Regions from separate parts of the Shewanella sp. BJSY2023SW007 genome, predicted to be linked through region 2. Evidence: predicted binding sites of a transcription regulator. Region 2 holds the regulator's gene; the other holds the start of a gene.

Region 1 (6,429 bases), on a different contig from region 2:
AGATCCAGCCGGACCTCTAACTGCTGACGCACCAAGGCAAAAGCTTTGAGCAGATCCCTAAGCCCCTGCCAGCGCTGGGCAGCACCAAAATAGATGAGCCTGGGCAGACTCGCATCCTCTGCTTGCCTCAATGGCTCGGCAGGCGGCAACTCGGCGCCGTTTGGAAGATAGACTACTGGAGTGGTAGTGCGTTTTTCAAGGCCGGCAGCCGTGAGTTTTGATGGGGTCACAATCAGATCGGCACCATCCAGGCAACGCTGCTCCCAGGCGCTGATTTTGGCCAGGGTTTTTCGCGGCAGCGACAAGTGAATAGGCAGCTCTATGCTGGGCAGGGCATTGACCTCATAGACGAGCTTGAGCGCTGGATTGTCCTTGCGATGATCCAGTAAAGGCACCCCCGCCCAGGGGTCGCGAAACTGCGCCAATGTCAAGGTATCGCGATTTTGCCTGAGCAGTGCCCCAAGCTGATTGGCATAGTCCAGCGCCTTGGCAAGCACGTTATTGCCCGAGCTTGGGTTTAGCTGGTGCCTGACGATACTGACCTCACTGCTTACCTCGCTGGGATTGCTGCCGAGTGACAGGGTTTCCTGCTGCCAGGAAGGCATCTGGGGATCACCTTGCAGATAGAGCATACCAGGGGACTGGAAGGCAAACAGGGTTGACGCCATATAACGTATATGGGTCGAAGCGCCTTTGGGCAGAGGGTAGCGATCAAAAGCGCAATAAAGACTTTTGAATGAATAACTTGAGTCTGATTTCATAAGTCCGGCAGAGTACCGGAGTCAGGCAGGATTTACAACGAAAAAACGCTTGTTTGACTGTAGGATATCTGCCATTGACGGTGTTTTTTGCGCTTGTTTCAGGCCAAGTGTTTAACCCGCAGCAGCGGCATGTCGGCGCCTTCGCTGGAGAGATCCAAGTCCAGATCTTCCGTGGGTACACAGCAGCAGGGCAGGCATTCATCAGCCTTTAACTCGGCCAATGGCGTGGTCAGGTAAGTGACCGCGCCACTGCGCACCCGGGTCTTGCAGGCGCCGCAAAACCCGCTGCGGCACTCGGAAAAAATACTCACCTTACGGGCTTCGAGCGCTGTCAGGAGAGTCCTGTGCTCTGTGGTATACAGCAGCAGGGGCTCTCCGCGCAGCAGCACGATAGGGGCTTTGTTAAAGGTCAAAGTCGGAGAACTCATCGTCATCGACAGCCGAATCTATCTGGCCGACCAGATAGGATGACACTTCCACTTCCTGAGGCGCAACTTGCACGGCATCGCTCTCCAGCCAGTTTTTCATCCAGGGCAGGGGATCGCTCTGCTCACTGTATGGTGCACCCAGGTTAACCGCCTTCATTCTCTGATTGGTGATGAACTCCACATACTGGCAGAGAATGGTTTCGTTCAGGCCTATCATGGAGCCATCCTTGAACAGGTACTTGGCCCAGGCCTTTTCCTGCTCGGCGGCGCGCAGGAACAGATCGTAAGCTTCCTGCTGGCACTCTTTGGCGATTTCACCCATCTCAGGATCATCTTTACCACCCTGCATCAGGTTGATAATGTGTTGGGTCGAGTTCAGGTGCAAAGCTTCATCGCGGGCGATAAGGCGAATGATCTTGGCGTTGCCTTCCATCAATTTGCGCTCGGCAAAGGCAAAGGAGCAGGCGAAGCTGACGTAAAAACGTATTGCTTCAAGCGCATTGACCGACATCATGCACAGATAGAGGGCTTTTTTGATGGTGCGGGTAGTGACTTCAAGCGTGCGACCGTTGACGTCGAACTTGCCTTCACCATGCAGGTGATACAGCTGAGTCAGCTCGATAAGGCGGTCGTAATACTCGGCAATATCGCCGGCGCGCTTGAGGATCTCCTCATTGACCACTATGTCATCGAACACCACGGATGGGTCGTTGACAATATTGCGAATGATATGAGTGTAGGAGCGGCTGTGAATGGTCTCGGAGAAAGACCAGGTTTCAATCCAGGTTTCCAGCTCGGGCAGGGACACCAGTGGCAGGAAAGCCACATTGGGGCTACGGCCCTGAATCGAGTCCAACAGGGTTTGGTACTTGAGGTTGGAGAGGAAGATATGCTTTTCATGATCCGGCAGGGCGCCGAAATCGATTTTGTCGCGGCTGACATCCACTTCTTCCGGGCGCCAGAAGAAAGACAACTGCTTTTCGATCAGTTTCTCGAATACTTCGTACTTCTGTTGATCGTAACGGGCCACGTTAACCGCTTGACCGAGAAACATAGGTTCGCGGGTGGCATCGTTGGGGGTTTGACAAAAAATTGAATAAGCCATGATCTACTCTTTCCAAACAACGGGGCCACCTGGGCCCCGAACTTGTTACTTAATCCTGCTTAAATCTTGCAGGCGCCGCCGGCACAACCGTCGTCTTCCTTCTCGATGCTGGTAATGTCATCGAATTTGTCGGAAGCACCGTCCCGGGTGTTATGGTAGTAAAGGGTCTTGACCCCGAGTTTGTAGGCGGTCAACAGATCCTTGAGCAGCAGCTTCATCGGAACCTTGTTACTTTCAAACTTGGATGGGTCATAGTTGGTATTGGCCGAAATCGCCTGATCGACGAACTTCTGCATAATACCCACTAACTGCAGGTAACCGTCGTTGCCGGGCATCTGCCACAGCAGCTCGTACTTGTCCTTGAGCTCATCAAAATCGGGCACCACTTGCTTGAGCTGGCCATCTTTACTGGCCTTGACGCTGATAAGGCCGCGTGGAGGCTCAATACCATTAGTGGCGTTGGAGATCTGCGAAGAGGTCTCGGATGGCATCAGTGCCGACAGAGTCGAGTTACGCAGGCCATGCTGCTTGATATCGTGACGCAGAGCATCCCAATCCAGGTGCAGCGGCTCATCACAAATCTTGTCCAGATCCCGCTTGTAGGTATCTACCGGCATGATCCCCTGAGAATAAGTGGTCTCATGGAACAGCGGGCAGGCACCGAGCTCTTTGGCCAGATTCATCGAGGCCTTGAGCAGGTAGTACTGTATGGCTTCAAATGTTCTGTGGGTCAGGCCGTTGGCGCTGCCGTCAGAGTATTTCACCCCGTTCTTGGCCAGATAGTTGGCGAAGTTGATGACCCCGATACCCAGAGTGCGGCGGTTCATTGATGCCGTCTTGGCTGCAGGAATTGGGTAGTCCTGATAATCCAGCAGGTTATCCAGGGCGCGCACGGCCAAATCGGCAAGGCCTTCCAGTTCGCCCAAGTCTTTTATCGCACCCAGGTTCAGCGCTGACAGAGTACAAAGGGCGATTTCACCATTTGGGTCGTCAATATTGTTCAGTGGCTTGGTTGGCAGGGCTATCTCAAGACACAGGTTGGATTGACGCACAGGGGCCACTTCGGCGTTGAACGGACTGTGGGTGTTACAGTGATCCACGTTCTGTACATAGATACGGCCGGTGGAGGCACGCTCTTGCATCATCAAAGAGAAGAGCTCGACCGCTTTTAGAGTCTTCTTGCGAATGCTCGGGTCTTGCTCGTATTTCACATACAAACGCTCAAACTCGTCTTGATCGGCAAAGAAGGCGTCATACAAGCCGGGAACATCTGATGGGCTGAACAGAGTAATATTTTGTCCCTTGATCATCCGCTGATACATCAGTTTGTTGATCTGCACACCGTAGTCCAGGTGACGGATACGGTTGTCTTCAACACCACGGTTATTTTTCAGTACCAGCAGTGATTCAACTTCCAGGTGCCAGATAGGGTAGAACAGAGTTGCAGCACCGCCGCGAACGCCGCCCTGGGAGCAGGATTTCACCGCAGTCTGGAAATACTTGTAGAAAGGTAAACAACCTGTGTGGAAGGCTTCACCACCACGAATAGGGCTACCCAGGGCGCGAATGCGGCCGGCATTCACACCGATACCGGCTCTCTGGCTGACATACTTGACGATGGAAGAGGCCGTGGCATTGATAGAATCCAGGCTGTCGTCACACTCGATCAGCACGCAAGAGCTGAACTGACGGGTCGGCGTACGCACACCGGACATGATAGGCGTCGGCAAAGAGATCTTGAAGGTAGATACCGCATCATAGAAGTCTTTGACATACTGCAGCCGGGTTTCTTTCGGATAACGGGCAAACAGGCAAGCGGCTACCAGAATGTAGAGGAACTGGGCACTTTCGTAGACTTCATGAGTCACACGGTTTTGTACCAGATACTTGCCTTCCAGTTGTTTGACGGCGGCATAGGAGAAGTTCATGTCGCGCCAGTGGTCAATATAGCTGTCGAGTACGTCCAGCTCTTCACGGCTGTAGTCTTCCAACAGGTGCTTGTCGTACTTGCCCATGGCAACCAACTTGCTGATGTGATCGTACAGTTTTGGCGGCTCAAACTGACCAAAGGCCTTCTTACGCAAATGAAAAACAGCAAGGCGGGCGGCCAGGAACTGATAGTCCGGAGAATCTGGAGAGATCAGATCGGCTGCGGCCTTGATAATGGTTTCATGGATGGCTTCAGTGGGAATACCATCGTAAAACTGCAGGTGAGAACGTAACTCCACCTCGGAGACCGAGACGTTGTTTAATCCTTTGGCTGCCCAGGTGATAACACGGTGGATCTTATCGAGATCTATCGTCTCGCGTGCGCCACTGCGTTTGGTAACTGTCATAGTGCTATTCATTGAAGATAGGCCTTGGTTGTAATATCTGTGACAATGACGCGTCGGCGTCATTAAACCTTCCCTTGTAAAACAATCAACCGAACAGTTAACGACGGCGGCCCGAGTGGGCTCTGTTAACCGGGAGTTTTCAGTGCAAGACTAGTATGTTTGATTGCGACTGATACACAAGATATGGTGTTTTTCTATATCTCGGATAACAAGATAGTGAGGTGTGGCACTTTTTGCAAGCCTGAGTTTTGGGTATATCTTGTGGATATCTTGAGGATATTGATTGACCGATTCCGCAAAGCTGCATCATTGCTGGCGCACAGTCGTCATGGTCAAAAATCAAGCGATCTCACTCAAGGTGATCGACTGCTAAAATAAGCATCGATCCGCGATCCTGCGCAGATCCGGTCGGTTAAAGCAGCATCCGGACTGCGACTTTGATTAAGGCCTTGTCTTCCCGGGAAAACAGTGCCGATTTAGCGTTTTTCTTATCATTGTTGCCACAATGGCAGCGACATCACTGCCTGTGGATGGTTCAACTGCCAATCTGCGCCCCAGTCTGCCGGTTTATCCTCGGCCGCCAGATATCCCCACATAGCGATGGCAGAGGGCATATTGACCGCCTGCGCCGCGACTATGTCGCGCTCGGCATCGCCAAGATAGAGAATACGTTCAGGAGCGCAGTTAAGCTGCTGAGCCCCCAGTAACATAGGAGCCGGGTGGGGCTTGCGATAGCGGGTGGTATCGGCACTGATCACCGCATTAAAGCGCTTAAGCAGCCCCATGCGCTCTAACAAGGGGCGGGTAAAACGCGCCGGTTTATTGGTGACAATCCCCAGCGGCATGGCTCTTGATAGGGCACTGTCCAGCAAGGCTTCTATGCCTTCAAACAAACAGGCTTTTTGGCCGTTGACCGCGTCATATTCCCTGAGCATCGCTTGCCGGAGATGCTCCTGCTCCTCTGCTGAGGCTTGGGGCACGGCGGCTTGCACCATGGCGAGCGAGCCGTGAGAGGCCAGAGTGCGAAGAAGTTTGCGCTTATCCTCTATCGAAACGCCACGGGATGCCAGTGCCAAAGCCAGCGCTTCGGTCAGGTCCTCGGCGGTATCCACCAAAGTTCCATCCAAGTCGAACAGAATCCCTTGAAACGGCAGCTTAGGCGTCATGGCATCAGTCCTGGCGCTGACAGGCAATCATATAGTTGACTTCAACGCTCTTGGTATAACTGAATACGCCACTCAAGGGATTGTATTTGATGCCAAGCGCGTCACGGCACAATAGTTCGGTGTGTTCCGCCATGGCGATCAACTCGGACGGGCGGATAAATTTGCTGTGGTCGTGGGTACCGGCCGGTAGCATTTTCAGCACATACTCGGCACCGAGTATGGTTTGCACCCAAGACATGATGTTGCGGTTAATGGTGGAGAAGAACACCCAACCTCCGGGCTTGACCATATCGCAACAAGCCTGGACCACAGATTGCGGATCCGGTACATGCTCGAGCATCTCCATACAGGTAACTGTGTCGTAATGCCCCTGATGATTCTGGGCATGCACTTCGGCGGTTTCCTGTAAGTAGTCTATGCTGACGCCGGCTTCCAGTGCATGCAGCCTGGCGACTTCCAACGGCTCAAAGCCCATATCCAGCCCGGTGACCTTGGCGCCGATGCGGGCCATGCTCTCGGACAGAATGCCACCGCCACAGCCGACATCCAGCACCAGTTTGTCAAAGATACCGCCGGATTGAGCGTCTATATAATTAAGGCGCAGGGGGTTGAGTTCATGCAGTGGCTTGAATT
Region 2 (6,429 bases):
ACAAACTTGTGGCTGTCCTCAGCGCCGAACGCCTTGGCCAACTCGATAGCCTCGTTGATCACCACTTTGTATGGCGTATCCTTGCGGAAAGTCAGCTCGTAAGCCGCCAAACGCAAAATGGCCTTCTCCACGGGATCCACCTCCTCTATGGGACGTTGATCCAGATGGGGGGCAATTAACTCGTCCAGTTGAGCCTTTTTGGTTGTCGCTCCGGTGAACAGTTCACGGAAGTAGGCGACATCCACGCCGTCTATGTTTTGCTCGGTCAGAAACTCGTGCTCCACATCGGCAATATTGTTCCCGCTCAGTTGCCATGAATAGATGGCTTGAACCGCTAAACGGCGGGCTCTGCGGCGCTCTGAAGGCTTCATGCTTTTTCCTGTATTACAGCTGTTGCTCAAGTTGTTGCAGCACGTTCACCATTTCCAGCAGACCCAGGGCAGCTTCGCCGCCTTTGTTGCCAGCCTTGGTGCCGGAACGCTCAATGGCCTGTTCGATAGTGTCTGTAGTCAATACCCCGAAAGATACCGGGATGTCGAATTCCAGACCCACTTGAGCCAGACCCTTGTTGCATTCACCTGCAACGAAATCAAAGTGTGGTGTACCACCACGGATCACTGCCCCCAGGGCGATGATACCGTCGAACTTGCCACTGGCGGCAACACGACGGGCGGCCAAAGGCAGCTCGAAAGCACCAGGTACGCGTACCACAGTGATGTTGTCTTCACTTACCTGACCGAAACGCTTAAGAGTGTCTACGGCACCCTCCAGCAGACTTTCAACCACAAAGCTGTTGAAACGGGATACAACGATCGCGACTTTGGCGTTTTTTGCTTCGATATTACCTTGAACTATGTTCATTATCTTACCTAACTTGGCTAAAGCACCCGGCCGGGGGCAAAAAGTGGCGCTATGATAGCACGCAATTTACCCCTCCGCCCTATGCAATTATTCGGAAATGGTTAATTAATTCTGTCGGCTCATTCGCCGGGAATATACTCAGTGACTTCCAGACCAAAGCCCCCCAAAGAGTGATAACGCTTGGGCGAGCTGAGCAGGCGCATTTTGTTGACACCAAGCGTCGCCAGAATCTGTGAGCCTACCCCAACCCTTTGGGAGGTTCCCTGCCATTTGGCGGTCACCGGCACTTCGCCCTTGTCTTCGGCTTCAAATGCCTTGACCTTGGCGATAATGCTCTCGTTAGGCTCCTGGTTACCCAGCAGCAACAGCACGCCACCATCGGCGGCAATCCTCGCCATGGCTTGCTCAAGCGGCCAGCTGCGCACTTCATCACGCTCAGAGAACAGCAGGTCATTAATGGTGTTTTGCAGGTGTACCCGCACCAGAATATTGTCGACAATCTCGCCCTTGACCATGGCAAAGTGCAGCTGATTGTCTATGGTGTCGCGGAAGGTGTGCAGCTCAAACTCGCCGAAACGGGTAGGCAGCTTGCACTTGGCCTCACGTACCACTGTGGTTTCTGTGTTATTACGGTAGTTGATCAGATCGGCAATGGTGCCCATCTTAACGCCGTGCTCCTTGGCGAACACTTCCAGATCCGGACGGCGCGCCATGGTGCCATCCTCATTGAGGATCTCCACGATCACAGCCGAAGGTTCCAAACCGGCCAAACGCGCCAGATCGCAACCGGCTTCGGTATGACCGGCGCGCACCAGCACCCCGCCATCCTGTGCCATCAAAGGGAAAATATGCCCGGGCTGAACTATGTCGGACGGCTTGGCATTTTTAGCCACAGCCGCCTGCACTGTCACGGCGCGGTCATGGGCGCTAATACCTGTGGTAACCCCTTCAGCGGCCTCAATGGAGACGGTGAAGTTGGTCGAAAACTGGGCGTTGTTATTGCTGACCATCAGCGGCAGATTCAGCTGCTGGCAGCGAGCCTTGGTCATGGTTTGGCAGATAAGACCACGGCCGAAGCGAGCCATGAAGTTGATCGCTTCCGGGGTAACTTTCTCCGCCGCCATGATGAGGTCGCCCTCATTTTCCCTGTCCTCATCGTCCATCAGGATAACCATTTTGCCCTGACGAATATCCTCGATGATCTCTTCGATACTGTGTAGCGCCATTGTAAGACCTTTATCTCTTGTTCTGTGTAATCAATGAATTCTAACCTGTTAGCGCGCGATAACCAGTGTGCTTGCGCACATCTAGCGCATGAAACCGGCCTTGGCGAGCATGGCAAGAGTCACGCCTTCGCTGGGCTGCCCTTCCTCTTCGTGCTGCATCAGACGTTCAAGATAGCGGGCTATCTGATCCACCTCCAGATTCACCTGAACTCCGGGACGTAGATCAAGCAAAGTAGTTTCGCTGGCGGTGTGCGGCACTATGGTGAGACGGAAATTGCGGCCATCCACTTCGTTGACCGTAAGGCTGACGCCATCGACGGTAATGGAGCCTTTATGGGCAATGTAACGGGCAAGCTCAGCAGGCGCCTCAAGCCAAAACTCCAGCGCCTTGCCCCTTGGGGTCACGCTGATGACCCGCGCCATACCATCCACATGGCCACTGACCAGATGCCCGCCCAAGCGGGTGTTTGGCGTGACCGCCTTTTCCAGGTTGACTTTGGTGCCGACACTGTAGCGGTCAAAGCCGGTGAGGCTAACGGTTTCAGCCGAAATATCGGCCACATAACCATCCGCCAGGCGTTCAACCACGGTCAGACACACGCCGTTGGTGGCAATGCTGTCACCCAATTGGACATCGCCAAGATCCAGCTTGCCGCTGGCCACAGTCAGACGAATATCATCACCACGGCGCTCCAGGGCTCGTATTGTACCGACAGCTTCAATTATTCCGGTAAACATTCAATCACCTATCTTGAGAGTAAGCCGGGTATCATTGCCAAGCTTACGTTGATCTGTTACCCGTATCGCCGGGGTATCGGCTATCTGCTGATAGTTTGGCAAGGCCAGCAGGTTTCGGCCAGCGGCGCCAAGCAGTTTCGGGGCTTGGTAGAGCAACAGCTCATCGGCCAACCCGGCACTAATAAAGGCGCCGCAAAGCGTTGCCCCGGCCTCGACCAACACCGCATTGCAGCTCTGGTTCAGGTGTTGCAGCAGCGCCGCGATATCGACTCTGTTGTCTTCACCGGCCAACACCAAAGTGGTGACATAAGGCGGCAAAGCGGCCAGGAACTCATCCTCATAGGGGCGGCAGCTGACCAAGAGCACTGGGCTGACAATCTTCAATAACCTGGCATCGAGCGGCATACGGCAGTTACTGTCGAGTATCACTCGCAGCGGTTGAATGAGTTCCTGCTCACTCAAGGTTTCACCCAGGCTGCCAAGCTCAGCGTGCCGGACATTCAAGGAAGGGTCATCGGCCAATACGGTTTCAATGCCGGTGAGCAGAGCGCAGCTGCGGGCCCTGAGCCTTTGCACGTCGCGGCGCGCCTCGGGGCCGGTTATCCACTTGGACTCGCCGTTGGCCAACGCCGTCTTGCCATCGAGACTCGCCGCCAGCTTGAGAGTGACCCAGGGGCGATTTCGCTCCATCCGCGATAAAAAGCCTGGATTCAACGCTCTGGCCTGCTCGGCCAAGAGACCGCTCTGCACCTGGATCCCGGCTGCCTGCAGCATGCCGATACCTCGGCCGGCCACCTGAGGGTTGGGATCTGTCATTGCCACCACCACCCGCTTGAGGCCATGTTTAATTAAGGCTTCGGCACAGGGCGGCGTGCGACCATAGTGACTGCAGGGTTCGAGGGTGACATAGGCAGTAGCGCCGCGGGCCTTGTCAGCGGCCATTTTCAGGGCATGTACTTCGGCATGGGGCTCACCGGCACGCTGATGCCAGCCTTCGCCGACAATCTTGCCATCGGCATCTATGATAACGCAGCCGACATTGGGGTTGGGACGGGTTGTATAACGGCCACGGCGAGCCAGCATTATGGCGCGGCTCATCATGGCGATATCAGTATTGGACCACATGGGGGTTTCCGTTACTTAACAGTTGGCTGTGACTGACAGCCTATTTTTTCTCCAGCTTGGCAATCGCTTCACCAAACTCTGACACATCTTCAAAGGCACGATACACGGAGGCAAAGCGAATATAGGCCACCTTATCCAGCTCGATAAGATGATCCATCATCAGGTTGCCGATCATTTCCGAAGTCACTTCCCGCTCGCCTGTGGCTCTGAGGGTGGACTTGATCTTGCTGATCGCCTCTTCAATCTTATCCATGGAAACCGGACGTTTCTCGGCGGCGCGCAGCATACCGCCGCGCAGCTTGTCCTCATCGAACGGTTGCCTGCTGCCATCGCGCTTGATCACTCTGGGCATGACGAGCTCGGCACCTTCAAAGGTGGTAAAGCGTTCATGACACAGAGTACATTCCCGGCGACGGCGCACCTGATGACCGTCTGCCACCAGCCTGGAATCTATCACCTTGGTATCCGTCGCACTGCAAAATGGACAATGCATTATGCCTCCTGGTGCTCAGTTGCCGGCAGCGGCTGCTGCTAAATGGCAGAAACAAAAATGGCCGCTGAATTCAGCGGCCATCGAAGTTTATCCTATTCCCTTGAAAAGGTTAACCGTAAACAGGGAAGCGAGCGCACAGTTCCAGCACCTGGCCCTTCACGCGCTCGATAACGGCGTCATCGTGAGCATTGTCGAGCACATCACAGATCCAGCCGGTCAGTTCACGGGCTTCAGCTTCCTTGAAACCGCGGCGAGTGATGGCCGGAGTACCGATACGCACCCCGGAGGTCACAAAGGGTGAGCGGGGGTCGTTAGGCACTGAGTTCTTGTTGACTGTGATGTTGGCACGGCCCAGAGCGGCGTCGGCTTCTTTACCGGTCAGCTCACGGCCAATCAGGTCCACCAGCATCAGATGGTTGCTGGTACCGCCGGAAACTATCTTGTAACCGCGCTCGAGGAACACCTCAACCATGGCCTTGGCGTTATTGACCACCTGCTGCTGATAGGTTTTGAATTCCGGCTCCAGTGCTTCTTTGAAGGCCACGGCTTTACCGGCGATAACGTGCATCAGAGGACCACCCTGACCGCCCGGGAATACCGCGGAATTCAGCTTCTTGTACAGATCTTCATCGTCAGCAGCCGACAGAATCACACCACCGCGGGGACCGGCCAGTGTCTTGTGAGTGGTCGAAGTCACCACGTGGGCGTGCGGCACAGGGTTAGGATAAACACCGGCAGCGATAAGACCGGCCACGTGTGCCATATCGACAAACAGGTAAGCGCCAATCTTGTCGGCGATTTCACGCAGCTTGGCCCAGTCAACTATGCCTGAGTAGGCCGAGAAGCCGCCGATGATCATCTTGGGCTTGTGTTCCAGCGCCAGCGCTTCGAGTTCGCTGTAGTCAATCTTGCCAGACTCATCGATACCGTAAGGGATGATGTTGTACAGCTTGCCGGAAAAGTTAACCGGAGAGCCGTGGGTCAGGTGACCACCGTGAGCCAGGTTCATCCCCAGTACGGTATCGCCGGGTTGCAGCAACGCCATATAAACCGCGCTGTTGGCCTGTGAACCTGAGTGTGGCTGAACGTTGGCGTAAGTAGCGCCAAACAGCTGCTTGGCACGCTCAATTGCCAGAGTCTCCACCACATCGACATACTCACAACCACCGTAGTAACGCTTGCCGGGATAACCTTCGGCATACTTGTTGGTCAGTTGTGAGCCCTGGGCTTCCATGACTCTGGGACTGGTGTAGTTTTCGGAGGCGATCAGCTCAATGTGCTCTTCCTGACGACGGGTTTCATCCTCAATCGCCTTGAACAGCTCAGGATCATAGTCGGCAATGTTCATACTTTTCTTCAGCATCTGTCACTCCAGCTGGCAAATCTTATTGGTAGGGTTGCGCGGTATTCTACTCTGAGTGTGACAAATATCCCAGTCGCAGGATGATGAAAATCCTTGTGTCAGCAGATGACTATGTTTCATTTGCTGAACAATGGTGCCGCTATCCGGCCGCATCTGGCAGGAGCCCTGGCAAATTGGTAAACTGCCGCCAGTTTAGGAAAACTCAGTTCAGGACAACAGAGAAACAATATGGCTCAGTTTGTATACAGCATGCTGAGGGTCGGCAAAATAGTGCCGCCCAAAAAGCAGATCCTCAAAGATATTTCATTGAGTTTCTTCCCCGGCGCCAAAATTGGTGTCCTGGGTCTCAACGGCTCGGGTAAATCCACCCTGTTGAAAATCATGGCAGGTCTGGACACCGAAATTGAAGGTGAAGCCCGTCCCATGCCGGGACTCAAGATAGGTTACCTGCCCCAGGAGCCCCAGCTTGATCCCAACAAGACAGTACGGGAAACCATAGAAGAAGCCGTCAGCGAAGCCAAAAACGCCCTCAAGCGTCTGGATGAAGTCTATGCGGCCTATGCCGAGCCGGATGCCGACTTCGACGCCCTGGCCAAGGAGCAAGGCGAGCTGGAAGCCATCAT

Evidence for each region. Region 2 encodes NrdR, which represses ribonucleotide reductase genes. Its sites were predicted from a motif close to AAACACNANATNTNGTGTTT; they were not measured.
Region 1: nrdA (class 1a ribonucleoside-diphosphate reductase subunit alpha) is a predicted target of NrdR. The motif match lies at 4,803-4,822, and genes of this name have one in related genera.

What each region holds. Positions count from the first base shown of each region.
Region 1 is NZ_JBKORL010000074.1:31,933-38,361, reverse strand. It holds gene ACMHXE_RS12000 (glycosyltransferase family 4 protein) at 1-761, opposite strand, end outside; gene yfaE (class I ribonucleotide reductase maintenance protein YfaE) at 860-1,195, opposite strand; gene nrdB (class Ia ribonucleoside-diphosphate reductase subunit beta) at 1,164-2,294, opposite strand; gene nrdA (class 1a ribonucleoside-diphosphate reductase subunit alpha) at 2,354-4,642, opposite strand; gene ACMHXE_RS11980 (HAD family hydrolase) at 5,122-5,796, opposite strand; gene ubiG (bifunctional 2-polyprenyl-6-hydroxyphenol methylase/3-demethylubiquinol 3-O-methyltransferase UbiG) at 5,801-6,429, opposite strand, start outside.
Region 2 is NZ_JBKORL010000066.1:5,531-11,959, forward strand. It holds gene nusB (transcription antitermination factor NusB) at 1-371, opposite strand, end outside; gene ribE (6,7-dimethyl-8-ribityllumazine synthase) at 385-861, opposite strand; gene ribBA (bifunctional 3,4-dihydroxy-2-butanone-4-phosphate synthase/GTP cyclohydrolase II) at 981-2,087, opposite strand; gene ACMHXE_RS09795 (riboflavin synthase) at 2,169-2,825, opposite strand; gene ribD (bifunctional diaminohydroxyphosphoribosylaminopyrimidine deaminase/5-amino-6-(5-phosphoribosylamino)uracil reductase RibD) at 2,826-3,950, opposite strand; gene nrdR (transcriptional regulator NrdR) at 3,991-4,443, opposite strand; gene glyA (serine hydroxymethyltransferase) at 4,553-5,806, opposite strand; gene ettA (energy-dependent translational throttle protein EttA) at 6,035-6,429, shown strand, end outside.